DNA from 3 places in the Weissella diestrammenae genome. Region 1 is predicted to be linked to each of the others. Evidence: riboswitches for the same ligand, from Rfam matches in the RefSeq annotation. Region 1 holds a riboswitch; each other region holds the start of a gene.

The links. A riboswitch is a leader RNA that binds a small molecule or an ion and turns the genes downstream of it on or off. The one in region 1 is predicted to bind thiamine pyrophosphate.
Region 2: linked by a shared signal. The riboswitch ahead of H9L19_RS03095 (transcriptional regulator) and the one ahead of H9L19_RS01595 (ECF transporter S component) in region 1 are both predicted to bind thiamine pyrophosphate.
Region 3: linked by a shared signal. The riboswitch ahead of thiM (hydroxyethylthiazole kinase) and the one ahead of H9L19_RS01595 (ECF transporter S component) in region 1 are both predicted to bind thiamine pyrophosphate.

What each region holds. Positions count from the first base shown of each region.
Region 1 is NZ_CP060724.1:304,080-314,884, reverse strand. It holds gene H9L19_RS01630 (CAP domain-containing protein) at 1-570, shown strand, start outside; gene H9L19_RS01625 (peptidoglycan bridge formation glycyltransferase FemA/FemB family protein) at 667-1,917, shown strand; gene H9L19_RS01620 (MDR family MFS transporter) at 2,089-3,630, shown strand; gene H9L19_RS01615 (DUF4811 domain-containing protein) at 3,627-4,217, shown strand; gene H9L19_RS01610 (RluA family pseudouridine synthase) at 4,300-4,803, shown strand; gene H9L19_RS01605 (energy-coupling factor transporter transmembrane component T family protein) at 4,915-5,592, opposite strand; gene H9L19_RS01600 (ABC transporter ATP-binding protein) at 5,585-7,003, opposite strand; gene H9L19_RS01595 (ECF transporter S component) at 7,003-7,566, opposite strand; TPP riboswitch at 7,660-7,752, opposite strand; gene H9L19_RS01590 (ribose-phosphate diphosphokinase) at 7,913-8,884, shown strand; gene H9L19_RS01585 (aldo/keto reductase) at 8,925-9,917, shown strand; gene H9L19_RS01580 (Cof-type HAD-IIB family hydrolase) at 10,027-10,805, shown strand, end outside.
Region 2 is NZ_CP060724.1:607,273-618,077, reverse strand. It holds gene H9L19_RS03125 (hypothetical protein) at 1-651, shown strand, start outside; gene rplK (50S ribosomal protein L11) at 1,129-1,554, shown strand; gene rplA (50S ribosomal protein L1) at 1,679-2,371, shown strand; ribosomal protein L10 leader region at 2,429-2,559, shown strand; gene rplJ (50S ribosomal protein L10) at 2,586-3,092, shown strand; gene rplL (50S ribosomal protein L7/L12) at 3,175-3,543, shown strand; gene thiD (bifunctional hydroxymethylpyrimidine kinase/phosphomethylpyrimidine kinase) at 3,679-4,518, opposite strand; gene H9L19_RS03095 (transcriptional regulator) at 4,511-5,077, opposite strand; TPP riboswitch at 5,180-5,267, opposite strand; gene H9L19_RS03090 (alpha/beta fold hydrolase) at 5,409-6,125, shown strand; gene mprF (bifunctional lysylphosphatidylglycerol flippase/synthetase MprF) at 6,122-8,620, shown strand; gene metK (methionine adenosyltransferase) at 8,787-9,980, opposite strand; gene brnQ (branched-chain amino acid transport system II carrier protein) at 10,315-10,805, shown strand, end outside.
Region 3 is NZ_CP060724.1:637,483-648,287, forward strand. It holds gene H9L19_RS03225 (MetQ/NlpA family ABC transporter substrate-binding protein) at 1-536, shown strand, start outside; gene H9L19_RS03230 (methionine ABC transporter ATP-binding protein) at 717-1,766, shown strand; gene H9L19_RS03235 (methionine ABC transporter permease) at 1,766-2,461, shown strand; gene H9L19_RS03240 (type I phosphomannose isomerase catalytic subunit) at 2,922-3,890, opposite strand; gene H9L19_RS03245 (MucBP domain-containing protein) at 3,910-4,623, opposite strand; gene H9L19_RS03250 (aminoacyl-tRNA deacylase) at 4,645-5,154, opposite strand; TPP riboswitch at 5,275-5,364, shown strand; gene thiM (hydroxyethylthiazole kinase) at 5,454-6,287, shown strand; gene H9L19_RS03260 (MTH1187 family thiamine-binding protein) at 6,288-6,593, shown strand; gene H9L19_RS03265 (thiamine phosphate synthase) at 6,571-7,266, shown strand; gene H9L19_RS03270 (hypothetical protein) at 7,482-8,015, opposite strand; gene H9L19_RS03275 (hypothetical protein) at 8,423-8,992, opposite strand; gene H9L19_RS03280 (hypothetical protein) at 9,003-9,950, opposite strand; gene H9L19_RS03285 (hypothetical protein) at 10,001-10,805, opposite strand, start outside.

The DNA.
Region 1 (10,805 bases):
GCAGATGAGGCAGCCAATACACCAACCTATACGGTCCAATCTGGTGATACTTTAGCAAGTATTTCAGAAGTTACTGGTGTTTCTGTTACTGATCTACAACGTTTTAATAAGTTGGGAACAAATAGTTTGATTGTTACTGGGTCACAGTTGAAGTTGTCAGACGGAACGGAAAGTAGTACGACACAAAATACTGCTGCCGCACAGACAACGGCGACTGCTAGTACGAATTCAACAGCCGTTGATTCAAATGATTCAACTTTGGCTGCTTTGAATGCTATGCGAGCAAATGCTGGTTTGCCTCAATTAACTTGGGATGCCAGTTTAGCTGCCAAAGCTCAAGGGCGGGCTGCATTAGTTGCTGCGTCTGGTATTCCAGCAGATCATTTCCGGCTTAGTACTGAAGTGATTGCTATTGGTTGGTCAGCAGGTTCATCTGTTATTTCTGCATGGTATAACGAAACGAACATGGTGGGTGCCGCCAATGGTCATCGTAATTGGGAAATGAACGCATCATTTACGCACGTTGGATTTGGATATGTCAACGGTGTGATTGTTGGTGAAGCTTATTAAAGGTATTGATAAAAAACCGGTTGCTACCGGTTTTTTTGTTTCTAATCGCGTATAGTAATAACAAGAGATGTTATTAATGAAAAAGTGAGAAGTGAGATTATGTATCAATTTGTCGAATTGAATGAAACTGAATATGACAATTTTGAACGTCAACAGATAAATGGCACTTTTGTGCAATCTGCGCGTCAAGCTGAATTATTAAAAAGCCGTGGGTATGACGTTTGGTTATTAGGCGTAAAAGACAAGCATCAAATTGTTGCTGCGGCTCTGGTACTTCGAGAGAAAATTCATATGGGCTATGTTTTTTCAATTGACCATGGCCCCTTGTTGAATTTTGATCAACCGATACTTGTCAAATTTTTCATAAATGGAATCATTAAATTTGCCCGTCAACATCAAGGCCTTTTCATTGAATTACGACCTAATATCACGTACCTCGAAACCGATAATCATGGTAATTTATTACGTCCAAGTCACGATGCGGCTATCAGTATGTTTGAAAGCTTGGGATTTAGTCATCAACCATTTACCCTTGGCATGTCAACTGATGGTTCACCGGAATGGGAATATGTCAAAGATTTATCAGACATTCATGATGATAGCGCTTTACGGGACTCTTATGATAAAAAAGTTAATTATTATTTGAAGAAAAATGCCCAATTTGGTGTGACTTTACGTTATTTAAAGCGCGCTGATTTGATAGAATTTAAAACATTAACTGAAACAACGGCCAAGCGGTTGGCGTACCACGATAAGGATTTGGACTTCTATCAAAAAGCATACGATATTTATGGAGACGAAGTGACATATGTCGTTGCTGAACTTGACTTTGCGGCATATTTGGCTGAAGAACGGCAACATGTTGAGTTGTTATCGCAAAAGATTACCAAAATTGAAGACAAAATGGTGAAGTATCCGGATAATCCGAAGTTTAAACGCCAACAAGCTGAATATATTAGTCAAAAAGAAGCACATGATAAACGCATTGCGACTGCTTCAGATCAGTGGCAAGCCGCAGGACAAGATCAAGTAATTGTGGCTGGCGCGATGTTTATTGAGCAACCACAAGAGATAACCTATTTATACTCTGGTACGTATGAAACATATATGGAATATTATGGCCCCTATCAGATTCAAGATGCAATGTTGAGGCACGCAATTAGCAAGGGAATTAAACGTTTTAATTTCTACGGAATTGCTGGTCGATTTGATGGGAGTGATGGGGTATTAAAGTTTAAAACGGTCTTTAATGGTCATGCGCGTCAATTAATTGGAAAATTTATCTTACCGGTTCATCCGTTCAAGTATCGAATTTATCGGACTTTAAAACATATGCTTAGACGATAATCGGTGCAATGATTATATCTTTTCAAGTAATCAGCATCCTGCTTTTTGGATGCTTTTTTGTTGTATTTTTAAACGTTTTCATGAAAAAATGAAATAAAAGGATTGCATCCTTTGTTAAATTACTTTACAATGTTTAAATACTAAAAGCTTATCAATATCTAGGAGGACAAAATGACAGAGAATACTAATCAAGCATTAGATATTCATGGAAAGCCATACTCACGTGTGACATTAATCGTGATTATTTTATTTGCAACATTTGCTGGAATGCTCAACCAAACATCGTTAGGGACAGCATTACCCACATTAATGAAAGATTTTGACATTACAATGGCGACTGCGCAACAGGCAACAACGTGGTTTCTATTGGTAAATGGGATTATGGTGCCAGTATCGGCATTCTTAATGACTAAGTTTCCAACGAAGTGGCTCTATCAGTCTGCTTATGCTTTATTATTTGCTGGAATGTTGCTATCAGCATTAACGCCGGCTGATAAAGACTATTGGATGATGTTTATTGCTGGACGTGCCCTACAAGCGATGGCTGTCGGTATCACAATGCCGTTGATGCAATTAGTCATGGTTAATGTGTTCCCACCCGAGAAGCGGGGTGCCGTGATGGGATTAGGTGGCTTAGTCATCGGAATGGCCCCAGCGATTGGTCCCACGTTATCAGGATGGATTTTGGAAAAGGATCATACCATTTTAGGGCTGACATTATCTAATTCATGGCGTTCAATCTTCGTCTTTCCACTAATCGTATTAGGATTGGCATTAGTACTTGGTTTCTTTTTCCTTAAAGATGTTATTCCAAATCGAAACAGTAAGCTTGATTGGTTATCACTTGCTTTGTCAACATTAGGCTTTGGAAGCTTCTTGTGGGGCTTCACAAATGTTGCCTCAGATGGTTGGGGTGCTGGTCAGACTGTTATCCTACCTATACTATTTGGAATTGGGATTATCGGACTATTCATCTGGCGTCAATTAGTAATGCCTGTGCCATTCTTAAATGTCCGTGTCTTTATGAATAAGCAATTTACGTTGACAACATTATCAGTATCATTAGCAATGATGGCGATGATGGGTGTTGAAATGATGTTACCGCTATACATGCAAAATGTGCACGGCTTAACACCATTAGAATCGGGAATTGCGCTTTTGCCAGGTGCATTAATGATGGGAATTATTTCGCCAATTGCAGGTATTGCATATGACAAGGTTGGCGCTAAGCGTTTGGCACGTGTCGGGTTCTTGATCTTAGCAATCGGTACTTTGCCATTCCTATTCTTAGGAATTGATACGCCAGTGCACTTTATCACATTATTGTATGCACTGCGCATGTTTGGTATTGCCATGGTGATGATGCCGTTGACAGCTTCAGCGATGTCAGCATTACCGATCGAACAATCTGCAAATGGTACAGCTTCAAATAATACGGCCCGGCAAATCGCTTCTGCGGTGGTTGTGGCGTTGTTAACATCTGTTACTCAAAATATTATTTCACATCAAACGCCAGTGCATAGCTTACAGGTTGAAAATCCGATTAAATATGCTGCAAAAATGGCGCAAGCATCACTCGATGGTTTCCATGTTTCTTTTGCAATTGGACTTGGTTTTGCACTCTTAGGATTTCTAGTTGCGAATTTCTTAGCCGGTATGCATAAGTCACAGGTGGTTGATTTACAAACTACTGAGGAGGGAGAATCATTATGATGATTTTGGTCATGGCAGTTTTAGCCGTCTTCACCTTTTACGCATTTATATTTGTCAAAAATCAAATTGCGCGAGAAGTATTAGGATTTACGGGTGTTCTGTTATTGTTAGGTGCAGTTGGATTAACAACCTTGAATTTTAATGCACATTGGGGAATGAAAAAAGTCACCACGACTCAGACTAAAAATATTTACTCGGCGGCACCAGATCAGTTACCGGTTAAATTATTGATTACGCAAGAAATCGGCACTAAAGCTGATGATTATGTCATGGTTTATCGTGATAATGCCAATGATAAGCAAGCTAAAGCACATTTTGTGCCGAATAAATCTGATATGAATCAATTGATTCATACGATAGCACGATACGAATTTAAAGCAGTTAATCAAGCTACGGTCACGACAGAGACTACACGATGGCGCTTTGATTCAGATCTATCTCGTTGGCTATTTGGATTTACTGGTATCGATGGGAGTCTTGTGAAAAAAGAGCATCTTGTTACCTTGCCTAAGCAAGGGTGGCAAGCAATGACAGCAAAAGAAGCGCAGGCGATGCAAGCTCAAATGGCAGCCAAAATGGCGCATTAATTAGGATCATAGTAAAACGTCAAGATACTTATCTTGGCGTTTTATGTTATGCTGAGAAAAAGATAGAATGGAACTAAGAACGATGGCGCAGCAAATATTATTTGAAGATGAATCAATTTTGGTGATTAATAAGGCAGTGGGTGAAAGCATAGTCGGGGGTGTACTGGCATTACCCAATGATGTATCAGGGATTGAAATTAGCATGAAACCAGGCTATCAAGCTGATTTATTACAGTATCGAGTGACATACTTGGCCTGGATTGAAGGTCATTTGCCGCTCGAAAATGAACGGTTTGATGATTGGCAATGGACAAAGGTGCATACGGTTTATCAAACGACACTTGTTCGTATGACGACCAATCATTTGTCGGCAGTTGAAATTCAATCAGCATGGCAATCATTTGGACATCCGATTATTGATGTTGAAAATAATCAGGGGCAGCACATAGCTAGTTCCCGATTATTACTCCATGCTAGCGCGATACAACTGAGATTACCAATAACCAAGCAGCAAATTGAAATTGGTGCCCCGATACCAAAGAATTTCCCGCGTAATTTTAAGCCTAATCAGGGCGCTAGTCGGTAAGTATCGATTACGCCTTTGAGGTCATTTATATTTTATTTTAATAACAAAAAAACATGTATCGACATTGATGATACATGTTTTTTTTAATCACAAATGAGGTGATGTAGATACTTATTTTGGAAGCATACTAAAATAATAGATATTAATCAATATAATAATGACAGTCAACATGATAACTTGCCAAAGTGGCAGAACGTCGGGGTCAGGTTCTGAGCGATTGAAACCTTCAGAAAAGCCATGAGAAGTCATTGCCTCAGCTAAGTCAGTTGACCAGTTTAGTGCGCTGACGATTGCCTTGAAATATAAGTGCGGATGCCATAAATGATAGGACAAGCCGCGGAGCTCAGCTGCATATTGAATTGTCTTTAATTGTTGTTTGACTCTCGGCAATAGGTTAAATGCAGCCAATAAACCAAATGTAAATGTATTTGGTAGTTTTACGTGCTGATGAAGACTCAAAAGTAATGGTTGAATATTGGTTGTCAGCGTAATGGCGGCGCCCAATAAAAGATAAGCGTAGAGTCGTGTTGTGTAGACTGCTGCTAAATAAATCGGCTGTGTCGTACTAAAAAGCCAAAATGAGAGCCAAGTACCAATTGCAAAAGGTAGTGAGACGAATAGCATCAGGAGTAATGTTTTGTATTTAACCTTGGTTAATAGCAGGTAAATGAGTGCTAATCCAATCAGAATCAAGTTGAGACTAATACTTTTAATAAAGGAAATCTCTAAAGATAACCAGAGGACAAAGAGCGTTAATAAGGTTGGATTGACATGCCACCATTTAGTCATGAATGCTATCCTCCCCCAATAAATGTAGTTTGTGATTGGTCATCGTTAATTCAAAATCGATAAAATTCTCTAAACCATGACGTTGATGTGAGATGAGTAAAATACTATGACCAGTTTGATTAACGTAATTTCGCATTAGTGTTAAAACTTGATTCAAAGAGTCCTTGTCTAATCCAGCAAATGGTTCATCAAATAATAGAATTGGCAGATTTAAAATAAGTAACGACAAAATTTGTAACTTCTTTTGTTGACCACCAGATAAGCGGTAGACAACATGTGATAATAAATCGGACAACTGCAATTGTTTTAATGATTTCTCAATCCGAGTTGACGTCCAAAACTCAGATGATTGTGTCTGCTTTTTGCTCAATAGGATTTCTTCTTCAACTGTCATAGTAACAAATTGGTCAGTAGCAGTTTGAAAGCCATACCCAATAACTTTTGCTCGTTGTTTAGGCCTTAATTGACTAAGGCTTTTTTGGTGCCAAGTAATTTGCCCAGTATAGGCGATTTGTTGCGTCAATGCTTTAAAAAAAGTTGTTTTTCCTGCACCGTTAGGACCTGAAATGATACCGATTTGACCGTAAGGTATGCTGAATTCATTAGCTTGAATGAGTAAAGTATTTGATAGTTGAACCTGTAGATTTTGCCATGATAAAGGACTTACCTGTTGATTCATTCGATTTTCAAATTGGACCGTTGTTGGTTGCGCCTTGAGTAGGTTCAAGCTTGCTTCATTGAGTTGGCCATTGGCATGCAGTTGATATAGACAATCGACAAGACCATCATAGCCGCTTAAATCGTGATCCGAAATAAAAATAGTTTTTCCACGTGTCTGCTGTAGTTTTTGGAGTGCAGTGAGTAATGACTGACGCGCCATAGGGTCAATATTTGCGAATGGTTCATCCAATAAAATAATGTCGGCGTCCATGGCAATGATGGTTGCCAATGCGACTTTTTGTTGTTCGCCACCAGATAAATGGCGAATTTGATGATGTGCTAAATGTGTAATACCAACAAATGCAAGTGCCGATTGAATTCGGTCAGGCATTTCGTTTGGGTCAAATTGTAAATTACCTAGTGCAAATTTGACTTCCTCATATGGTGTTGCCATTGCAAATTGGCGCAGTGGATTTTGAAATAGCATGGCAACATGCTGTGCACGTTCATAAGGTACGATATCTGCAACCGGTTGTGCATTGAGTAAGACTTCTCCAGCAGTAATTTTTCCAGCAAATTTTGGATATAATCCAGCTAATAGTTTTAACAAAGTTGATTTACCAGAACCACTGACACCAATCAATAAATTGAAGCTGTTTGGATTAAGGGTTAATGAAATGTTGTTGAGAATTGGTTGTTGATCAGATTGATAAGTAAAATTGAGTTGATGTGTACTGAGTGTTGTCATCATTATCGATTTAAAATACCAGATTGACTGACCAATTGATTAATCCAGTACACTAAAATACCAGCAAAGAAACCAATTGATAAGAAGCGGACAATAAATAACAAGATGAGTAGGTTGAAATGATAATCGAGATACCCACTTTGGAATAGATCCCAGATAAATGTGATGATTGTGGCTGAAATTGTTGAGAAAAATAGGGCTATTTTTGACCAATTTTTATAACCCGTGACAGCAAAGCCTAATTCAGATGCAAAGCCTTGAATAAAGCCGCTGATAATATTGGCAGCGCCCCATTGGGAAAACAAAAACATTTCGACGACGGCTGCTAATAGTTCGCCAATTAGTGTTGCACCAACTTTTTTAAGCATTAATCCAGCCAGTGGACCAGCCATTAACCAAACACCAAGGGTTATATCGTTTGCAAATGGCTTAAGTGGTGTAGCGGCAATCACATTATATGAAAGGCCCCAAACTTCATAGATGACACCAAAGAAAATTGCAATAATTGCTAAGAAGATAACGTCTTTTAATGCCCAACGTTGTTTCTTGTCTGAAATAGTTTGCATAATACAAAAAGGCTCCTAAAAATAGTATTTTGACATTTCAAACAAACAAAAAGCCACTCTCAAAAAAGCTTTTGAGGGTGGCTAATCTACTTAAGAGTAAATAACCAAGCTCCCTGCGTCGGCATTAACCGTATCAGGTTCAATGGGTTTTGTCTCAGCCAATTGTTGGCACCCCAGCTTGTTTGATTTGTCTACCACAGTGTAGACGACATCTGTAGATTTGACAAGTCTATATTTTATTTTTATGAAAATCGAATGACATAAAATTTGATTGATCCTGTCGTGCTTATTATGCAGATTTTTGATAAAATGAAAGCATAATAAGGATTATCTGGAGGATTAACCTGTGGAAAGTGAATTAAAGCTTATTGGTTTACGAACTAATAATGCCTTGGCACAAAAAATTGCTGATGAAATGGGTATTCCTTTGATGCCCATTACGATAACAAGTTTTGCGGATGGCGAAATCTATGAACGGGTACTAGAAAGTGTACGTGGTGATGATGTCTATCTCATTGCACCTATTGCAGGCGAAGTTAATGATAGTTTTATGGAAATCATGATTGCTGTTGATGCATTACGGCGTGCATCAGCTTATCGTATCAATCTCGTACTACCATATTTTGGCTACGTTCGGCAGGATCGTAAAACGAAATCTCGAGAACCAATCACTGCGAAAATGGTGTCATCATTAATCGAAATGAACGGTGTTGCGCGTGTTTTGGCAGTTGATCTCCATGCTGATCAGGTGCAAGGTTTTTTTGATATACCAGTTGATCAGTTATTATCAGCACCGCTTTTAACGGAGTATTTCTTTGGACGCAATTTAACAGATGATATGACCGTTTTTGCACCCGATCATGCTGGGGCTGGTCGTGCCCGCCAATTTGCAGCAATTTTAGATACGCCATGGGGTGTTATTAATGACCGCGCCGTTCAAAGCGACATTACTAGTCCAAATGGGATTGTTGGCGACGTGAAGGGCCGTCGCGCAATCGTTGTGGATGACATTATCGATACTGGGCGTCGGATGATTACTTCGGCTAGAGCTTTAAAACATGCAGGTGCGACTGAAGTTTATGTCGTTGCAACGCATGGTGTTTTCTCAGATGGCTCAGTGGAAGCGCTAGCAACTTGTGAAGAAATCGCCAAAGTAATTGTCACTGATTCAGTCGAAATTCCGACTGAAAAGCAATTTGCGAAACTCGAAATAATGACTGTAGCACCATTGGTAGCAGAGGCGATTAACCGATTACGCAATGACCAAGACTTGTCTGGTCTTTTACGATCACGACATAAACCAGATGTAAAAATCTAAACGATAAATAACGTAACAAAAAGAAATGAGGAATATGAAGATGGTATATGCAGCTGCAAATAATCGTTATGAACAAGTGCCATATCGGCGAGTATCTGACTCAGGGCTGATTTTACCGGCACTGTCTTTTGGTCTTTGGCGGAATTTAGGAGATCAAAAGCCCCTAGCTAATTCAAGAGAAGTAATTTTAAAAGCATTTGATCATGGTATATTTTCGTTTGATAATGCCTCAAATTATGGTCCTTCAAACGGTACGGCTGAGGAAACGTTTGGTGCAGTTTACCAATCTGATTTGAAACCCTATCGGGATGAATTAGTGATTACAACAAAGGCCGGATATCATATGTGGCCAGGCCCACTTGGTGAATTTTCCGGTCGAAAGACACTGCATGCGGCATTAGATTTATCATTACAACGGATGCATTTGGATTATGTTGATATTTTTTATGCACACCGATGGGATCCTAACACAAATTTGGAAGAAACAGCCGTGGCTTTAGACGATTTAGTTCGTCAAGGAAAGGCTTTGTACGTTGGTGTTTCTAACTATACGGCGGAACAAACGGCTGCGATTATTGATATTTTCAAGACCTTACACACACCATTTGTTTTGAATCAAGTTTCATATAATATGTTGCATCGACAAGAGGCAGAGGATCATCAAATGTTACAATTACTTGATGATAATCACGCTGGATTGGTTGCCTATGGGCCATTAGCTGAAGGGTTATTAACAGATCGTTATCTAAACGGATTCCCAGCGGATTTTCCATTGCATCGTAGCAATGCACACATTGCTGATGATCCAGAGGCAACGGTTCGTCAATTAAATGCATTGAATGCTGTGGCGGCTGATCGTGGACAAACCTTAGCACAATTAGCAATGGCTTGGTTATTAAAAGACCGACGTGTTGCTTCAATTGTTTTTGGCGCTTCATCAATTGATCATTTACTAGACAACATTAAAGTGGCTGATAATTTACAGCTTTCTGATGAAGAATTACAAAAAATCGAGTCGATTTTAACCAAGTAGATATGACTAAATACCATAAAGACGCCATTCTTTTGATGGCGTTTTTTTGCGCAATCTCACTAATAAGTTTGATATAATGCTTATTAAGTTAAATGACAGGAGAAAAGTGATGGGACGCAAATTGATTGGAATTGATTTAGATCATACAACGTTGAATGAGACCGGGACGGTGTCAAACCGGACTCGGGAGGTCTTACAGGCCGCACAGGCAGAGGGCCACATTATTTCAATTATTACCGGACGTCCAACCCGTCTTTCAACTGATATTTATGATGAAATTGGACTCAAGTCACCAATGATTAATTTTAATGGCGCGTTAGGCATTGTGCCACGTACTTATTGGCAAGATGAATACTCATATCAGATTAACCATGAAATTGCCTTTGATATGCTAGAACAGGCAGCTGATTTAGGAATTGACACCGTTGTGGCCGAGAATCAGGATGATGTTTGGGGCAAAGAAATAAGTGATCATAGGCCAAAAGATTCGCTATTTTTTCCACGGGACGAAGATGGTAAAAAAATGCTCGATCGATTTTCATTACAGACTGATGTGAATGCTATTTTGTTGCACAGCGCTAATCCGCGCCATCAAGCGCAAATTAAGCGGTTTTTACTTGACCGCTATGGTGAAGATCAAGTCAACGTTAAAACATGGGGTGGCGACTCACCAGTGCTTGAAGTAGCACCGGCTGGCATTTCAAAAGATACAGGGTTAGCTATCTTGCAACAGTCTTATCAAATTAATGCTGATGATATTTATGCGTTTGGGGATGAGATGAACGATTTGGAAATGATTGAGTTTGCAACACATGGTATTGTCATGGCCAACGGAAATCCGGAATTAAAGGCCATTGCCAATGATGTCACACCATTTACAAATGAGGA
Region 2 (10,805 bases), 300 kb from region 1:
AGTAAGAAATTAATGGCGAAATTATATGGGACTGAGATTGATGACCCATCAATTACTTCTGAATTGGTACCAGGACATGGGCATTTATCAGCCGAAGAAACAAATGCCAAACAAGGCCTAGTTTTTGCCAACCGTATTCATAAATATATTGGTAAAAATCCGGTGACGTATTTAGGACAGCACATTGCCATCGCGTCAATTGTGAATAATACGAATTCATATAAAAAAGTGGACGGTAGTTATTGTACGGCTAATTGTAGTGCCGATTGTTATCGAGATGTTCATTCCCCATTGAATTTATCAAATGAAGATATTAAAAATCTGGCATTGAATGCAAAGCCGAGCAAGACGATTTATAGTGAATTATCAGCGGCTGGTGTGAACGTGAATGGATTTGTTTGGACAAATAAAGCCCAAGATGAAAGTGTGGGTAGTGGTTTCATGCGTGCACCAGACTTTAAAGCATCCATTTGGCGGATTAATCAAACTAATAATAGTGAAGAAAAGGTGCAAATTTATCGCCAGAACTTCCACTATTTGAATAGCAAGATTACTGATGAAACAAATGATTTTTCAAAATGTGTCATCTTGCAGACTGGGGATGTGTCAAAAAGTGGATATGTGAATCATACGCCAGCCTATCCGTATTAACGCTTGATGTTACGTTATAAGTGGCATTTATCATGCTTTTTGATGCTATCGCATAGATTCACTGTTATTCAGGTTAGACCGGTAGATTTGAATCACCGTGGGGTAAATGAAGGTTAGTTAGCGTTGACCTGAGATGAATGCCTATCAACCGTTGTAACGGCATTAATTAAACGCTTGCAGAAATTTGATTGTTGATTGCCTAGGAATGGTTATTTGACTGCAATTAAATCTGGAATTGTTTTTTAAACCGTATGAGACATTTGGCTTTGACATACCTGATGAGGTGTTAATCGTAGTAATTGATGAGCTAATCATTTAAAAAAGAAGAACCCACATCTTGGCGTTAAAAATATTGATGACTTGTATTTTACCAGTGATTTTGGTATTATATTCGAGTATGCGTGGCGACACGGATATGTGGGAGGCGGAAATCGAAACTCGCCATTTTATACCACAAGCACGAAGGAGGATACAATCGTGGCTAAGAAAGTTTCAAGTATTGTTAAGTTGCAGATTCCAGCCGGTAAGGCTACACCTGCACCTCCAGTTGGTCCTGCGTTGGGACAAGCTGGTGTTAATATCATGGGGTTCGCCAAGGAGTTTAATGCTCGTACAGCGGATCAAGGGGGTCTTTTGATTCCTGTCGTGATTACTGTGTATGAAGATCGTTCATTTGACTTCATTACAAAGACACCACCTGCTGCCGTTCTTTTGAAGAAGGCTGCTGGTGTTGCCAAGGGTTCAGGAGAACCTAACACGAAAAAGGTAGCAACGGTTACTGCGGCGCAAGTTAAAGAAATCGCTGAGACTAAGATGCAAGATCTAAACGCAGCTGACGTAGAAGCAGCTGTTCGCATGATCGAAGGTACTGCACGTTCAATGGGCTTCGTTGTTGAAGGATAATGTTTCGTCGTTAGACAAAACATGATAATTGAACCGTTTAAGTACGGATCGCATAGGAAACTAAGCATGATCAAGCGGGAGGTCATTGACCGTTTGACCGCATTTGCAAGGAGGAATAGCTACCATGGCTAAGAAGTATGGAAAGAAGTATTTAGCTGCAGCTGAAAAAGTTGAAGCTGAAAAGTTGTATAACTTGGATGAAGCAGCTGCATTGGTAAAGGAAATTGACTTTGCCAAGTTTGATTCAACTGTTGAAATCGCATTTAACTTGAACGTGGATACACGTCAAGCTGACCAACAATTACGTGGGGCTGTTGTTTTGCCTAACGGAACTGGTAAAGATCAAACAGTTGTTGTCTTCGCTCAAGGTGACAAGGCTAAAGAAGCCGAAGCAGCTGGTGCAGACGTTGTTGGTGGTGCAGACTTAGTTCAACGTATCGCTGATGGTTGGTTAGACTTTGATGTTGCTATCGCAACACCAGACATGATGGCTCAAGTTGGACGTGTTGGACGTGCCTTGGGACCTAAGGGATTGATGCCTAACCCTAAGACTGGTACTGTTACATTCGACGTTGCAAAAGCCGTTGAAGAATCAAAAGCCGGAAAGGTTACTTACCGGACTGATCGTGACGGAAACGTTGCTGTACCTGTTGGTAAAGTTTCATTCGACGCTGACAAGCTTGTTGGTAACATCAAGACAATCTCAGACGTTGTTTTGAAGGCTCGTCCTGCAGCAGTTAAGGGCGCTTATGTTAAGCACGTTTCAATTGCTTCAACATTTGGACCTGCAATTAACTTAGACGTTACTAGTCTATAATGCGTTATTCGCGATTGTTTGTTGACATGACCTAGGGAAATCTGGTATATTAGCAAATGAATTAAATCGATTCTACCTAAGACGCCGGTGGCTTTATGCCTTAATATCCTGCCGAGGAAGTGAAAATGAGCATTGCGCGAATTTGAGCCCCCGGCACATCATTGTGTTGGGGGTTCTTAGTTAGGATCAAATCTAAACAGGAGGACACATAATCATGAGTGAAGCAACGATTGCTTTAAAAGCACAACAAGTTGAAGAAGTCGCTGATAAGTTTAAGGCAGCCGCATCTTCTGTTGTTGTTGACGTACGTGGATTGACAGTTGAACAAGCTAATCATTTGCGTAAGTCTTTGCGTGAAGAAGGCGTAGAGTTGAAGGTTATCAAGAACAAGGTGTTGACGCGTGCCGCCGATGCTGCTGACTTGTCAGACTTGAAGGACTTATTTGTCGGACCTTCAGCCGTTGCATTTTCTAACGAAGATGCAATCGCACCATCACGTATCTTGAAGAAGTACGCTGATGAAATCGAAGCCCTTGAAATCAAGGGTGGTGTGGTTGATGGTACAATTGCTGGTGTCGATGACATTAACAAGTACGCATCATTGCCAGACCGCGACGGATTGCTATCAATGTTGTTATCAACATTGCAAGCACCTGTTCGTAATGTCGCTTACGCAGTTAAGGCTGTGGCAGAGGCAAAAGAAGAATCAGTTGAAGCATAAGCCCAACCGATTTGACGCTAGGATTTATCCTAACAACACTATAAACTACGCCGTAAAGGCAATATAAGAGGAGATTATTATCATGGCATTTGATAAAGATTCAATCATCGCTTCATTGAAGGAAGCTACGATTTTGGACTTGGCTGACTTGGTTTCAGCAATTGAAGAAGAATTTGGTGTTTCAGCCGCTGCCCCTGTTGCCGCTGCTGGTGCAGCTGGTGCCGGTGCCGAAGCTGCTAAGACTGAATTCGATGTTGAATTGACTTCAGCAGGAAACGCTAAGGTTCAAGTAATCAAGGCAGTTCGTGAAGTTACTGGATTGGGATTGAAGGAAGCTAAGGATCTTGTAGACAACGCACCTTCAGTTGTTAAAGAAGGACTTTCAGAAGACGAAGCTAACGAATTGAAGGCTAAGTTGGAAGAAGTTGGGGCATCAGTTACTGTTAAGTAATTTTTGACCACTTATTAAAAAGCCATATCAACTTTTGTTGATGTGGCTTTTTTGTGTATTTGTTGATGTTGGTTAATGATTAACAGTTACATTATTATGAAGAAATTTATTTTTGTCAGGTACCAAGTAAATCACCTATGCTTGCACATCAACGATGTTAATCCTATCTTGTGTTGCATCCATGGTTGCCCAGTGATTTAGCGGACCATGACCGTGCCCAACGTTAATACTTTGACGAATTGTTGCGTCAACATAATGCTTAGCGTAAATGATGGCGGCTTTGAGTGAGTCACCAAGTGCTAAGCGCGCAGTAATGGCGGCAGAAATGGTATCACCAGTGCCATGTGTTTTAATAGTCGCAAAACGCTGACTTTCAAGCCAAAAAGCGGATTGATCGGCGAGCAAGACATAGTCGCGTACAACAGGTTCGTCGCCATGGCCACCTTTGATGAGGACATTTTTTGCGCCAAGCTGTTGCAATTGGTGGGCAGCTTGTGCAATTTCAATATCAGATTGAATCGTTGTACCAGTCAAAACCTCGGCCTCAGGTAAATTGGGGGTCACGAGGGTGCTAAGCGGTAATAAATTCTGAATGACGGCTGTTACAGCTGAATCTTCAAGTAAGTGGGCCCCACCTTTAGCGACCATGACTGGATCAAGAATGAAGGCGCCAAAATCATATGTCTGTATGGCTTTTGCAACGGTTGTGACCGTTTGGGCATCGCCCAGCATACCAGTCTTAACGGCAGAAATGTGCAGGTCATCAGCCACTGACTTTAATTGCGCCGCTACCATGGTTGGTGACACCATTTCAACGGACTGCACCCCAGTTGTATTCTGTGCTGTAATTGACACGACAACGTTAGCGCCATAGACGCCATTCATGGTAAATGTCTTTAGGTCAGCACTCATACCAGCGCCACCACTGCTATCAATTCCGGCAATCGTCATTACTTGTGGTGTGGAATTAGTCATTATTTGTTCCTTTCATAAACGCATTGCGCCAAAACTTTTGTTCAAAGGTATACGAATCAGCGTAAATTGATAGATAGTCGGTATAATCATACTTGGCCAAAATATCTTGATAATAACTAACTAAGCGGGCATAACTTGCTTGTTGATAGTAGCCAGTCCAAGCACGATAGGGGGATTGATTGGCAATGTGATTGGCAATGAAATGATACGACTCGACACAAGGTAAAATCGCCATGGTCCCAGCGATGGGAGATAAGGCAGTAGCGGCTTGCATGTGTGCCACGTATGCTTGTCCATTGGCGTCCATAGGTTGTTTAGCGATTTCAGTGCTGAGGCTGAGATGCGCAGCTGTTTCATCATCAACAAAAGGCCGAGTCAAGCCAAATGCTTCATCAATTGTATCAACTAATGGTTCAAAGGCTGTAATGTATTGATTATCTTGTGCCGTATAGTAGTCAGCAATATCATCGGTCAGCGTGCCTGTTGCTAAAGCGTGGATAAATGGTTCTTGCATGATTGCCGCCATACCAGTGGTTTGAATTTGTTTGAGAGTGTTCATTTTTTTAGCTCCAATCGGTAAAAAATTGCAGATAAAAACCGGCTAACTGCTCTGAATTTAACAGGGGAGATGGCCGGTTGAATTGATTGGCATGATGCTAAAAAATTGACACCTATATCTTCCTCCGCATGCATTATCATGTTCAGGTCAGTGGGTATTTCTCAGCAATTAAGCACCCCAGATAGATTATTATTTATAATCTTAGTATAGCTAAAATGGCCGACTGTTGCAAATGAGCTGAAGGAACGGTGTCGGACTGCTATAATTAAGCGTAGAAGCTTAAAAATAACGATAATGGCATAGAAACTGAATGAATTGAAGGAATTGTGCAATGCAGATTTTGACAATGGATGGCAGTAAAATCGTATATGATGTGTACGGACAATCGCATAAACCACCCTTAATTTTATTACATGGTAATAATGGACGAGCCAACGATTTTAAACGCCAGATTAAAGTTTATCAAACGCATTTTTATGTCATTGCAATTGATACCAGAGGTCATGGCCGTTCAACTAATGAAGCTGATGATTTAACGTATCAGACACTTGTTCAAGATTTAGAAAGTTTGCGACAACAGCTGAAATTAGAACGTATGATTCTAGTTGGGTATAGTGATGGCGCTAATTTAGCCTTACGTTATGCGCATGATTTCCCAATGTATGTTGCGGCAATGGTATTGAATGCCCCCAATCTTTCGTTGGCAGGTCTTTATGCACCAATTGTTTGGATTGCCCGTTTTTTGACTGCAATTTTACACGGGCTACGACATGGATCTGCATTTTTAATGCGTAAGTATTTGCAAACGGCATTAATGTTTGAACCATTAGGAATCCAGCTATCAGATTTAACAACTATTCAGGCGCCAACGTTAGTCTTTGTTGGTCAATTTGATTTTATTAAACGACAACATACACAGGCAATTGTGGCGCATTTGCCCAAAGGACATGTGCAAATTATTAAATGGCGGACGCACTTGATTATGCAAACTGAACCGCAATTATTTGCGCGAGTGACACAAACATTTTTAAAGGAACAAGGAATATGAAAGCTAAAACACAAAAGGGCGCGATGATGCGTAAAATTATTGGAATTGCCACGGCGTTTGTTGTGTTTTTTGAGTTAGGGGCGATGATTAGACATCTTGATTTTCACCCATTGTTACAGTTATTTAAGACCATTCCAACGAGCTTATTTCTGATTTGTTTTGTGGTTGGCGTATTTGCCGGTAGTTTTGCGCTTGGTTATGATTATATTTTGCATCGTTTATTGAGTCCGGATGTAAAAATGAGTTGGCGTGATGGCTTAACAGCATGGGCAGGGAATGCAGTTCATAACGCATTGGATGTCGGTGGTATTGTCAGTGTCAAATTACATCAGTTAGCTTTTGACAAAACAACGGTTTCAAAAGCAACCTTTAGACAATTATACTGGCTCAGTCAAAGTGGATTGGCTATTTTTAGTGCCATCGCATTATTAATGCACGTGATTAATCCCGGTTTCTACAGTCAAATCCATGATACATGGTATGTGATTGGTATGTTATTACCGGTGATTGGGTTATGGATCACTAAACGCCGTTATCAACTAAAAAAAATGTTGCCAACCATTCGCATGCGACAAATCATCGGTGTTTCTGGCCTGGATTGGCTTGCAAAAGTCGGTACTTTCTTATTAATTGGCATTTTATTTGGGTTTCCAATTGATTATTGGCAAGTCATACCGCTCTTAATTGCAGCCCATGTCATTGGACTGGTCACATTGATTCCTGGTGCATGGGGGAGTTTTGACCTAGTGATGATTATCGGGCTGATTGGTATGGGGCTCGATAGCGAAGCTGCATTCTTGTGGCTATTGATTTATCGGTTAAGCGACACAGTAACCCCATTACTATTGGGCTTGTTTATTTATCTTTGGCGCGCATTGACCGATATTAATCAAGAATTTCGCGGTGTACCACAAGATTTGACGATTAGTGTCATGCATAAAATCGTGACTGGACTCCTATATTTTGGTGGGATTACCTTGATTCTCACTGGTACTTTGCCGGGCACACTCACTCAAATTCATTGGTTGGCACATTTTAATCCATGGGCTTCCAATTTGCTCTTACAGTTACCCAATATTTTTATTGGGGTATTACTAGTAATGGCTGGTCGCGGGATTGCAAGTCGTGTTCGACGTGCCATGCTGCCCACTATGGCACTGCAAATGATTGGGATTGGTTACGTACTTTATTTTCATCAGAATTGGCAACCATTGGTGCTATTTGGGATGATTTTCTTGCTGACGTGGGGTATTAAATCAGCTTTGTATCGACAACAATTTATTTATAGTTGGGAGGCACAGATTTTTGACGGCTTTATTTATGGTGGCATTTTTGTTACCTATCTGATCTTAGGTATTTTAAATATGCCGCGTTTTGCTGGTCCACATCATCGACCCACGCAGGCATTGGCGCTTTTGATTCCGTCAATTCACTGGTGGTTCACTGGGGTGATTGCATTGGCAGTCATTATTCTCGCGGTTGTTGCATTACGTAAGTATTTTGCTGGGCATATCGAGCGCTTGGGTGACACAGTTGATGAAGCTCGCCTTGCAACAATTTTGGCTAAAGGTGATAATCACTATGCTAATTTGGTCTTTCTAGGTGACAAACGAGTTTTTTATTATCAAGATACGGTCGCAATTCAATTCCGCTTAATCAATAATAAAGCAGTCATGATGAGTGATCCATTTGGCGTTGCTAGTGATTTTAAATCGGCCTTAAACGCCTTTATTCATGAAGCTGACCGGTTGGGCTACATACCAGTTTTTTACGAGGTGTCTGAGTCAGTTGCTATGTTGGCACATGAATTTGGCTATAATTTCCTAAAATTAGGTGAAGAAGCGTGGGTGGACACACTAACGTTTAAAACAGCTGGTAAGAAATTTGCCAATATTCGAAGTGAAATCAATCAAGCCACGGCAGCAGGATTTGAATTCGCAGTCATCCAGCCACCGTATACAGATAAGTTTTTGCGGACGTTACGTGCCGTTTCAGATGAATGGCTAGCTGGTCGTGAAGAAAAAGGCTTTTCACTTGGTTTTTTTGATGCCTCATATTTACAACGGTATCCAATTGGGATTTTAAAACGGGCCGATGGTGAAATCGTCGCTTTTGCCACCTTAATCACGTCCCAGACTGAAAATCAAATGACGGTTGATCTCATGCGATTTTCTAAGGCAGCCCCCAACGGGACGATGGACGTCTTATTCGTGAAGGCCTTTGAGTATGCCCGTGAGCAAGGGGTAACGACCTTTAATTTGGGCATGTCACCTCTTGCTAACGTTGGGATTAATTCACAAGGGTTCATTCGGGAACGCCTAGCTAATTTAGTCTATCAATTTGGGTCACGGATTTATTCATTTGAAGGATTACACCATTATAAAAATAAGTTTGCATCAAGTTGGCACCCTTATTACATCGCCTATTCATCACGTTCAAATCTCGTCATTGTGATGTTAGCCTTATCGGCGATTGACAATCCAGGCATCGATTAATTGGGAACAGACGATGGGTAATCAAGTACTTTTCTGGCCTTAAAATTATTTATGCTCGTTGTGAAGACAATTAAAAAACAGCATCCTTGATTTCACCGGTTTATGAGTCAAAAGGTTCATAAGCGGTTCAATCTAATCAAAGATGCTGTTTTTTTATTGTGTTTGATTAACGGTTAAAGTATGCCTTAAGGGTATCAACTTTATCTAAACGTTCCCAAGGTAGATCAAGTTCTGGGCGTCCAAAATGTCCGTAGGCGGCGGTTGCTTCATAGCGTGGCTGCCTTAAATCTAGGTCTGCGATGATACCAGCAGGCCGTAGTTCAAATAAGTCGCGAATGGCCTGAACTAATTGGTCTTCTGGTACTTGACTTGTGCCATATGTTTCAACGGCGATTGAAACTGGCGCTGCGACCCCAATTGCATAGGCCACTTGAATTTCAATTCGTTCGGCTAAGCCAGCTGCCACAATGTTTTTGGCAATATGGCGCGTCGCGTAAGCGGCTGAACGGTCAACCTTAGTTGCGTCTTTTCCCGAAAAGGCACCCCCACCATGCCGGGCATAGCCACCATACGTATCAACAATGATTTTACGGCCAGTCATACCGGCGTCGCCTTTGGGACCACCGATGACGAAGCGACCCGTCGGATTGATGTAGTAGCGCGTATCAGCATCAACCAATTCGGCTGGCAAGACTTGGTCGATAATCAACGCCCGGACATCTTGGCGAAGTTTTTCTAAAGTGACCGTGTCACGATGTTGTGTTGATAGGACAACTGCTTCGATGCGTGTTGCGCGGTCATGCTCGTCCAATTCGACTGTGACTTGGGCCTTGGCATCAGGTAAAAGGTAGTCCAGTTCACCGGAACGGCGAACTTCAGCTTGCTTGCGAACAAGGGCGTGCGATAAAACAACTGATAATGGTAAATATTGATCAGTTTCATTCGTCGCATAGCCAAACATCAAGCCTTGGTCACCAGCACCAATTTGGTCAAGCGGGTCAACGCCACCAGCTTCACGTTGTTCAATCGCAGTATCAACCCCTTGTGCGATGTCAGGTGATTGTTCGTCGATTGTTAAGGCGACGTGGATATCATCGGCCAAAAAGCCTGCATCTGGGTCACCATACCCGATGCGTTTTAGGGTTTGCCGCACGATTTGATTCATGTTGACGTATGCGCTTGTTGATACTTCACCAAAAATATTGACGAAACCTGTTGTGACAGACGTTTCAATGGCTGTGCGAGCATTTGGATCTTTTGCCAGGATTGCATCCAAAATGGCGTCTGAAATTTGATCAGATACTTTATCGGGGTGCCCTTCTGATACGGATTCTGATGTAAATAAACGTTTTTCTACCATAGTATTAAACTCCTAAATATGAATGTTGTAATCGTATCAGCCATGTAAATCATGAGAAAAGATTATGATGACATTAAAAAATGACATACGATAGGGCGTATGTCATTAACGATCATTACGCCTATCTGCTAGAAGTTACCACATCGCCCGATATTGGGTACGCTGGTGTCAGATCAAAGGGTCTAGTCCCTCCCTGAACTCTTGATAGGAATGTTACTTTTTAATTTGATTTTATTACTAAACCTAGTTTACACTAAATAAAAAATTTGACAAGGATAGCTTTGACTCTGGATAATGAACAACAGATAAAAAGGGTATCAATGAGGAGTCGACTATGGATCAAAAGAAGCAGGAACGGCGGCAAACACTACTAATTGCCTCATTAATTTTTGGGATGTTTTTTGGCGCTGGAAATCTGATTTTTCCAATCCACCTCGGGCAAATGGCGGGGGATCACTGGTTACTGGCGGCTATTGGCTTTATTCTTAGCGGGACTTTAGTGCCGTATTTAGCTATGTTGGCGATTTCGAGCACTAACAGTGATGGTTTATATGATATTGCCCGACCTGTGTCACATTGGTTTGCACTATTTATTGTCGCGGCCTTCCATTTAGTCATTGGGCCATTTTTTGCGACTCCTAGATTGCCGGCAACGGCATTTGCGACTGGTGTCGCACCACTATTACCAGTAAAATATCAATCGCTTGGTATGTTGATCTATTCGGCAATTTTCTTTGGTGTGGCGTATCTATTAACAATTAAAAAAGCTGATATTACGGCATGGGTTGGTAAGTATTTAAACCCAATCTTTTTATTCGGATTAGC
Region 3 (10,805 bases), 330 kb from region 1:
AGTCAAACAAAAATGCAGTTAAAGCCATTGGTAAGACTTTCATTACACCAATCCGTTTGTATGCCACTGATGTTAAATCAGTTAAGAACATCAAGCACGGTGCAACCATTGCCGTACCAAACGATCCAACTAATGAAGGCCGCGCCTTAACTTTGTTACAATCAGCTGGATTAATCACATTGAATAAAACAGAATTACCAACGGTTAAAGACATCAAGGAAAATAAAAAAGACCTTAATATCAAAGAAGTGGCTGCTGACCAAACACCTTCAGCCTTGAAATCAGAAGGAGCAGCTGTTATTAATACTAACTATGCTCAAGATGCCAAAATCAAATTAAGCGCTGCAGTTTATGTTGAACCAGTCGATAAAGCTTCAGAACAATGGATCAATGTCATTGCGGTTGCCAAAAAGAATGCCAACAAAAAAGCATACAAAGATATTGTCAAAGCCTACCAAACTAAGGCCACTAAACAATATCTGAAAAAAACTTGGGGCGATGCTGAATTGCCTGCTTGGGACATTAAATTAAAGTAGTCGCTACCCATCATGGTTGGTAACAACCATTTTAAAAACGGTAAACGTTTTGGTACTAGAGTCATCGCTAGTCCCCCCTTGATCATCTCCTGGGGGATACATATAAAACTTAATCTGCCCACAAACGATGACCTACGTGTGGCTTTTTTATATGAAGAAGAATTGAAACGGAGATGAAACATGGCAATTATTGCACTTGAAAATATCAATGTCACTTTTAAACAAAAAAAACAAACAATCGTCGCCGTCCAAGATGAAACGATTCAAATCAATCAAGGCGATATTTATGGCATTGTTGGCTACTCAGGCGCTGGTAAGTCGACTTTGGTTCGAACAATTAATATGTTGCAAAAACCTACCAGTGGCTCTGTTAAAGTTCAAGGCGTCGAGATGACAACGCTTGACCCTAATGCTTTACGCAACGCACGGAAAAAAATCGGTATGATTTTTCAGCACTTTAATCTTTTAGATGAAATCACCGTTTTCCAAAACGTTGCCCAGCCCCTCAAACACGCCAAACTATCTAAAAAAGCTAAGATTGAAAAGGTTAACCACCTCCTTGAGCTCGTTGGCTTATCTGATCGTGCCAATAATTACCCCGCACAACTTTCAGGGGGTCAAAAACAACGTGTTGCGATTGCACGTGCTTTGGCAAATGATCCTGATATTTTGATTTCAGATGAAGCAACTTCCGCCTTGGATCCACGAACAACAAATCAAATTCTAGCTTTACTCAAGAAATTAAACCAGACCCTTGGTTTGACCATTGTTTTAATTACCCATGAAATGCAAGCCATTAAAGAAATTGCCCACCACGTGGCTGTCATGGAAAATGGACATATCATCGAACGCGGTACATTGTTAGAAATATTCACTGCACCCAAAGCCCAATTAACCAAAGACTTCATTAACACCGCCACAAACCGTGAAGAAGCGTTGATTAAAGTGCAAGAATTACTGACGACACATCCATTGGCAAATGATGAAGTGCTAGTTTCCATTGACTTTGTGGGTGAACAAACGGCACAACCACTGATTTCACGCCTCTATGCCGATTTCAATGTGTCAGCCAATATTTTGTACTCAAATATGGAAATTTTAACCAATACGCCAGTGGGTACAGCCCTCGTCGTCTTGAAAGGAACCAACGACCAGTTAACATACGCCATTGCTGCCTTTAAACAAAATCACGTAACAATCAATACCATTCCACAAGGGGGGAACCACTAATGTTTAATTGGATTAACACTTATTTCCCAAATATTTATACCCAAGGTTGGGGTGGTGACTTCGGCTGGGGTACTGCTATCTGGCAAACGCTATACATGACTTTTGGTGCAGCTATTTTCGGTGGTATCTTAGGTTTGCTCTTTGGCATTGGTTTAGTTTTAACGACTGATGATGGTTTAACACCTAATCATGCCCTTTTTCAAATTTTTGATAAGGTTGTTTCCATCGGTCGAGCCATTCCATTTATTATCATGGTCGTAGTCATTTCGCCAATCACGCAACTAATCGTCCACACTACCATTGGGGCAACCGCTGCTCTCGTCCCACTTTCACTTGGTGTCTTTCCATTTTTTGCGCGTCAAGTTCAAGTGGCTCTACTTGGTGTCAGTGCGGGTAAAATTGAAGCTGCCCGTGCCTATGGCGCAACTAATTGGGATATTATCGTTGACGTCTATCTACGTGAAGGGCGCGCTGAATTGATCCGCGTCTCAACTGTGACCCTGATTTCCTTAGTTGGTTTAACGGCCATGGCAGGTGCCATTGGTGCTGGTGGCCTTGGAACAACCGCAATTGTCACTGGCTATCAACGCTTCCAAAATGACGTTATGTGGTTAGCAACGATTATCGTCTTGCTCCTCATCGTCATTATTCAATTTACTGGTGACTTCTTGGCTAAACGTGCACATCATAAATAAATCAAATTCAAAAAACGCGTCTCATATGACGATAACCTTGAAAGTTAAAATGACTATCAGATTTATCTCAAATGTGATGCGTTTTTCATTGCTCATTTAACCATAAGTTGAAAATAAAAAGCCCATCTCTTATAATAAAGACATGAGCTACCTGACTAAACAGGCTGGCTACTCGATAAGACTAATAAAAGCCGTGATCCAGACCACCAATCTATCACACGGCTTTTTTGTTTGCCTACTTATCGCGCCAGACGCGAATAAGTACGACAATTGCCTTGACCAATGCAGTCAAAGCACAGAGCAACGATATCAAATCGTGCACAGACTACTGACCCCTCTCGTCGATTTTACCTATGTCATTCATAAGCATCACCTCCTTGACCAGTTCAGCAGCCAGCCGTGCTATTTAGTTAGGATAGTCAATATTATACTGACATATCATCTGAAAACAAGTTATATTTTAACGTGACTTTGGCCCAGGGGTTGAAACAATCAGCGTCATATCCCCAGAGAACTGCCATTCAGCAACGGTAGCTGGCATGATAAAACTGGTTGCCAAAGCTAATGGATACACCTGTTCATTGACCGTCACCGTCCCACTACCAGCAATCACGGTGTATTGCGTATATGGGGCCTGCTTAGTCATAAAGGCCTCACCAGCAATCACATCTTGATAGACATTAAAATATGGTGCTTCGACTAACGTGGTTTTCGTGAGCGCCCCCAATTGTAAAGTTTCCGCAATTGGCTTCTCTGGTACAAATGGAACTGTCGTCACATTCTTAGCATCTGCTAAATGTAATTGTCGTAACTCACCTGTTTTCGGATCAGGTCGATCAAAATCATAGACGCGATAGGTCACATCTGAACTCTGTTGTGTTTCTAAGGCTAACACCCCCGCCCCCAAGGCATGTAGTGTTCCAGCCGGTACATAGAAAAAATCACCGGCTTTAACTGGTACCTTTTGCAAGAGTTTATCCCATGCACCCTGATCGACTAGTGTATCAAACTCGGATTTTGTTTTAGCTTGATGACCATAATAAATTTCAGCGCCTGGTTCGGCTGCCAAAATATACCACGATTCCGTCTTGCCCAATTCACTAGCATGGTGAGCAGCCGCGTAAGTATCATCTGGATGGACTTGAACTGACAAATCTCGATGGGCATCCAAAAACTTAACCAACAGCGGATAAGGTCGCGTGGCATCTTTATTTTCAAATAAATCTGGTCGGTTCTGCCAAAGTTGTGCTAAAGTCTGGCCCGCATATTTATCATTTGCTACTGGGCTCACCCCATTTGGATGACCTGAAATAATCCAAGCTTCACCGGTCGTTGCACTTGGAATCGGCATTTTAAAGACATCTTTTAAGGCTGTCCCGCCCCAAATCTTTTCATGCAAAACTGGTGTTAAAAAAATTGGCTCCGTCATTTACCATGCCTCATACTTTCTAATTGGTTAACTTCAAATTACTGCCCTCAATCCACCCTTGACCAGCAATTTCGTACCAGTCTTTACCTGATGGATCATGTAATACCTGTGTTAAGATGACCGTCAATTCGGCTGGCAAAGTTTTAATTTCGCCTCCATACGGTTTTGAATAAACTTTAATCGGCCAATCAGGTGCTGTTGCCACAAGCTGTCCCGCACCACTAAAAGCGACTGCTTCCCAATCATAGAGCGGTGTGTTGATGCCACTTTGTCGGGCCTTTTTTTCAATGGTCATTGTTCTTCGATCGTACAATACCCAGCGTGAATCAGCAATTTGATGCCAAAAAAGGCCCTTCGTCGTAGCTAACCGCACTGATATTGGCCAATCCGTATCTGCCGTCAATGGCGTTGGCCGTGGTGCAGTCGACAAATCAGGTTGGTCATAGGTCTGAGTTTCGGCCGTAATATGTAAAAATTGGCCCGTCATCGGTTCGATTTGTGCCACATCAGTTGGTCGGTAGTAAACCGTAATGACTTGGGTTGTATCTGAAAAATGTCCCGACAACTCACCCTCGACAGAATCCATGCTGTACCCATCAATTTTTGGCACCGTTATCTCATATGGATCGCCTTGATAGCCTTGGATAATTTTGGGCATGCCAAGGCTTTTTTTCGTTCCAATTTCTTTTTGATACACCCAAACCGGAATTCCTTGTAATTGCGTGTCACTCATTATCTTGCTGCCTCTTTCTCATCAAATTGATTTTGATGCATTCGCCATGCTAATGTCAGCAAACTGACCTTGCACAAAATCTGCCAATACGGTTGCATCAATCCGGATTGAACGCCCAATTTCACCAGCTGAAACCACGATTGATGACGCTTTTTGTGCCGTTAAATCAAAGTAAATTGGAAATTTCTTTGTTTGCCAGATACCAACTGGATTATTAGCCCCATGAATATAACCTGTCGTTTTTTGAAGATCCTTTGTTGCAATCATATCAACGCGCTTATTGCCCGACACACTTGCTAATTTTTTTTCATCCAGATGCATATCTAACGGTACAACACCAATCACTGGTCCGGTTGCATTCCCAGTTAAGGCCAAGGTCTTATAAATATCATGTTCAGTGAGATGATATTGTGCCATTTCTTCATCCGATCGATTCATACCAGCGTTAAAAACAATCGTTTCATATGGCACGCCAGCCTTATCTAAAATTTGCTCAACTAAAATTTTCTTAATGCGTGTTTTTTTAGCCATCACTTCCCCCTCAATTGGTCATTTTCATTATACAACATCTATCATTTGGAGAGGCATTTCCTCTGCCTCAACAAAATGCAATTTGCACAATCTTAAAAAGTCGACTATACTAATCGTAATTTCAATTATCTGGGGTGCCAATTTGGCTGAGAAATACCCATTGAACCTGATGATGGTAATGCATCCGAAGGGAGATACATCTTTTAATTGCCTTTTTTGGTCAACGACGATGTGCTCTATCATCAGTCGATGGCCATTTTTTATTTACCTCAGGCTGTGCAAAAAAAGGAGTCGGGTTCATGAATACTGTCACTGAATTACAAACTAAAATGCAACAAGTCGTCAGCGTAGTTAAATCAACAACGCCACTCGCACCGTCAATCACAAACACTGTGACGATTAATTTTGTCGCCAATACCCAACTTGCTGTTGGTGGTAGTGCGGCAATGATTTATTTACCAGATGAGGGAATCACACTAGCCCAAATGGCTAACTCGTTTTACCTTAATTCAGGTACCTTGGAACCCTTTTATACTGAGACCTTTCCAGCGACAGCCAAGGCCATGCACGAGCAACATAAGAATTGGGTGCTCGATCCAGTTGCACTCGGCATTGGTACCATGCGTACCAACTTGATGCACGAATTCAAAAGTTACAAGCCAACGATTATTAAAGGTAATGCGTCAGAAATTATCGCACTGGCTTCTTTGTGGGAATTGATTCATCATCAAGATTCAACGGTTAAGGGTGTCGACACGACAGATACCGTGGACGCTGCACGACAGGCTGCCGTTGCATTAGCCCAATATACAAGCGGAGCGGTAGTCGTTAGCGGAACTGACGATTTGGTAACTGATGGCCAACAGGTTATCATGTCACACGGCGGTAGTCCCATGATGGGGCTCATTACTGGTGCTGGTTGTTCACTTGGGGGCGTCATCAATGTTTATGCCACTAGTACTGACCCATTAACAGCTGCCCTCACTGGTGTTCAGATCTACAATTTAGCTGGTCAGCGCGCTGCAGAATTGGCCAATGGTCCTGCTAGCTTCCAAACAGCTTTCATCGATGCACTCTATCATGCCACCGCTGAAGAAATCGCCCACAATCCCTTTGATGTGGAGGCAATCTAAATGAACACCTTAATTTCAGTTGCAATTGCCCCACTCGGTACCGGTGACGAATTAGCCTCGAGTGTCGCAAAAATCATTGATGTCATTGAAAAATCAGGCTTAGACTACCAGACCCATGCCATGACCACCGAAATTGAAGGTGACTGGGACGATGTTTTTGCGGTGGTTAAGACAGCCACACAGGTGTTAACTGATCAAGGCCAACGCGCCTATGTGTCACTCAATGCTGATGTTCGCCCTGGCTATACTAAAACAATGACTGAAAAAATAAGGAGGCTCAACCATGCCCGCAACCAAATCATTTGATTTAAGCGCCTATCTTATTATTGGCCCTGAAAACACGTTAAATCGACCAGTAAAGTCGGTGATTCAGGCAGCTATTAAGGGTGGGATTACTTTTATCCAAATTCGCTCAAAAGTAGCTGATGCCAAAGACCTCATCGCATACACTCGTGATGCCGCTGCGGCAATTGCTGAAGCTGGTCAACAAGATCGAATCAAGCTCGTTGTGGATGACCGCTTAGATGTCGTCCTTGCTGCCCGCGACTTAGGTATTAAAGTGGATGGTCTTCATATTGGTCAAAGCGACCTCCCCATTGACTTTTGTCGTCAATATCTTGGCCCTGATGCCATCCTCGGCGTTTCCGCACGAAATGCCGAATTATTAGCCTATGTCAAAGAAACTGATGTGACAGATATTGACTATTTTGGTGCTGGGCCATTTCATCCAACTCAAACCAAACCTGAAGCCGGTCGTGATGAGAAAACAGGCGAAATTCACACTCGGCAAGTAGCCGAATTAATCGAATTAGCACACCTATCACCAATTCCTGTCGTTGTCGGTGGCGGCGTGAAATTAGCCGATATGCCACAATTAAAAGCAACTGGTGTTGCTGGATTTTTCGTCATCACAGCCATCACAGAAGCTTCCGATCCAGAAAGGGCTACCCGGGCTTTAGTAACTGCTTGGCAAGCCTAACCAATACAAAATGGCATCAATCAAATCAAGCTGAGCCGACTACTTCTCAGATGATTTGATTGATGCCATTTCACTAAAAAGATGTACCAAGTATTCCAATAACTGAACGGTGCTATATTCGAAGCACTTAACCCACATCATTTTATGGCTGACAAATCAAATTGCTAAATGTCAAACGCTCTAAACTTTGTTATCTCAAATCAATTGTTTCGTTATTATTCGCTATATGTATTATTTAATCGCCATGTAAGTTCTGACTCTTTGGAACCAATGGTCAGCGTCCCAGTCGTTGGCAAATGTAGTTTAAATTCATCGGCTGTGTACGAATAAGTTGTTAATCCCTTTTTGTCTTCACTATTTGACCGGAAAGTGATTTGATCACTAGCAATTGATGAATCACCAAAATAAATTGGCATGGTTTCTTTTGCAATTTCATTTGTATTCCAATTGCCACTTTGTTCAACGGTAATACCAAAATGCCCCGCGTGACTTTCTCGACCATCGTTGACGCGAATCAAGCCTGATGCCAGATTGCCTTTTGGCTCACCCCAACTACTTAAATTAATCGAGCCGAAGTCAACGTTACCCGCCTCACCTTGAAAAGTAAGTTCGGTATTATTATTAGTAAAGGTTACTTTTCCGTTTGACTTTATACTTGTAATTGCTTCGCCATAAATTGTCAGGGGCGTCAGTGCAGAAACAGTCAGTAACGTGGTAAGACTAAGTGTAACGACTTTTAATTTTTTCATTAGTTTTCTCCTTTATTAACGTGTTGTTTGTATGCCTATCCGACATGTTTTATTATGCCTATTGAATATGATGAAAAATAAGTGTTTTTGTTTTGTTTTTGCAAAAAGATATTGAATTAAATACTAATGTTATGTTAATTCATATTTTTTGTCCTTAATTTCGGACTTTTTTACTTTATTTAAATCAGCTTTCCCAAAACCAACCAAACTAACCCAACTTCAAAGTCTACATTAGTCATGTGATTCACATCATCATCACTTTATTCTTTGAAACAGGAATAATAGTTCTTACTCACACACATTTATGACATTTATCGACTGGTTGGTAATCGTATCCTTTAGCGTAGAAAAAATCACTTAATTAGCCTGATTAACATCAGATACCTGCGTTAAATTCATTGATTTTTCTAAGTTGGGGTATCTTCAATTTGCCAAGAGAGTTGCGTTTCATACGCGACATCCGGCTGAATCGATTGATTCATGGCTAAATGGGCCTCAAACGTGTTTTCTTGAATTGGGATCGTCACTGTTCCGCGTTGCTCACTTGGGTTTGATTGCACAAATACTGCTGCTGCACTAGCCAAGGGGTAATTTTGATAATAAATAACTAGTCCTGATTGGGGAATCGAATGCGGTCCGGTAGTAAGTGGCGACCATGTTGTCCCAGTTTGTTGAACAGAAATTTGATATTGCTGTCCATTAGGCCGTTGTACGCGTGTATCATCAAACGTCACTTCAGAATTATCTGTAGATACCACACTATTATGGAAAATATGTTTTTCTGGTGTATCTAATGCCTGACTAGTTGTCATTTGAAATCTAATACAGCCGGCACTAAAATGCTCGCCCAAGCTGCCTGCATCGCTAATCATAAATGCCGAGTCTGTTGTGGTTTGTGCCAAGGCTTGTTGCGGTAAAAAACTGAAACCTAATCCTAATGCACCCATTAACATGATGTTTATTTTTGTTAAATTCATACCATTCACCTCAACTTTCTTGGCTCGGATAGTCACCAAGGGTATACGTAAAGGTTGCCGTATAGGTCAATTGATGAAGGGATTGATTCTTTGGGATTCTTAAAAAATAACACCCTTTCACACGATCGCCAGTATTATATTTACCCTTTCCAACCAAATTGTATTCATTCTCACCACTCGATCCGGTTTTCTCTGCCTTAAGCCCATTCACCTCACCCCCATATTCATAAGTAAATGTGCCAAAGGTATTTGCTGCATTATCCGACATCGCATTGACAGCATTATCATCCATTACCCAATGAATCCCTTCACCCGCACGAAACGTCTTTGTGTCATTCCGATTCGCTTCGGATGAATTCGTATTTCCCGATGAGGTATAGACAAAATTATCATCCGTTTCAATCCTGACTTTCTCCGGTGATAATTCCTCACGCTCATAAGTGGTTTCATCTCCCACGCCTTGATGTGGCACAAACGTATGAAATGGCTCTGACATCTTAACCGTTGTTAACAAAGGTGTATTCACCGCCTTATCGGAACGCAAGTCAACAATTTGACAAAACGGACGCACACCAAAGGCGGCACCATGTTCGCCAACTTGAACCCCTGTCACAATCGGATAAATGCCAACTGCATTGCCTAAGTCTTTGTAACTACCATCATTGGTCATCGTATTCGACAGCATATTACTAGATATATTTCCAAAACTCAAGCGACTAATATAAGTAAAGCCAAAGCCGTTGGCGACCACACCATTAATTTGTTGACCATTAATCATTAACGGTTCGCCTTTTGCTCCCCATTCACTGTTTGTATTCGTTGCGGTTGCCATTTGATTATTTTCAACATTAAAGTCAACACCATTTTCAATGCTATTCGCTAGTACACAGTCTGATAGCCCACAAATAACAATTTCAAGTAACGCTATACTGATTAATAGCTTCTTAATCATTCTCATCGCGACAATCCTCCAGAAAAATCCACACTCATTGTGCTATAGCATCACTACTAGGAAGGCGTGCTGTTGAGCGTCAAGACAATTGTTGGTGAAGATATGCCATCATCATCATCATCATCATCATATAGATAATATCCATGTTTTATCATATGGCTACTATTTAGACTCAAGAACCAGCCTTTTTCATTTAATGCACCTGTTGGATTCCAATCTTGACTCAAATTAACCACGGGCTCACCTTGATTCCCCGTCTCTCGATTAAAGAGCATCGAATCTTCTGTTGAAATCAGCTGTTCAGCGCCATCTTGTTGTGCGCGATAACTTAACATTAAATCATCCCCCGTTAATGAACCCAAAGACGAATAACACGCTGTAATTTCCCAAGGTATATTGTGATTTGTTGAATCATCTCCGACTAACAACGCCCCAATATTAGTACTATAATGCGTATTCAAGGCATTTTTATTGAAATGACCATCCATCCCTCGACGGAAATTCCCAAAATTGAAATACTCCAATGAATCAATAATATATGGCAATTTTTGTTCAGGTGCAATGGTTCTATATTCAGCAGAATGCGCTTGATAGTCATGATAGCTATACGACACTGGTGCCGCTTCAATGCTTTCGTCATTCACAGTCGCTTGTGTCCAAAACTGAATTTGAACGCCTTGTTCAATCTGTTTACTAGGATTTTCCTGATTATGGGCCAATATTTGTGCTTCCGTGACAGTCCATTCCTTACCATCATTATTGGTTGAATAAGTTGCTCTATCTAACGTCATTAAATCCACGTAAGAATCAGCACTATCTTCTCCACGTAAAATAATCCGATCCGTGTTAATCATTGTTTTG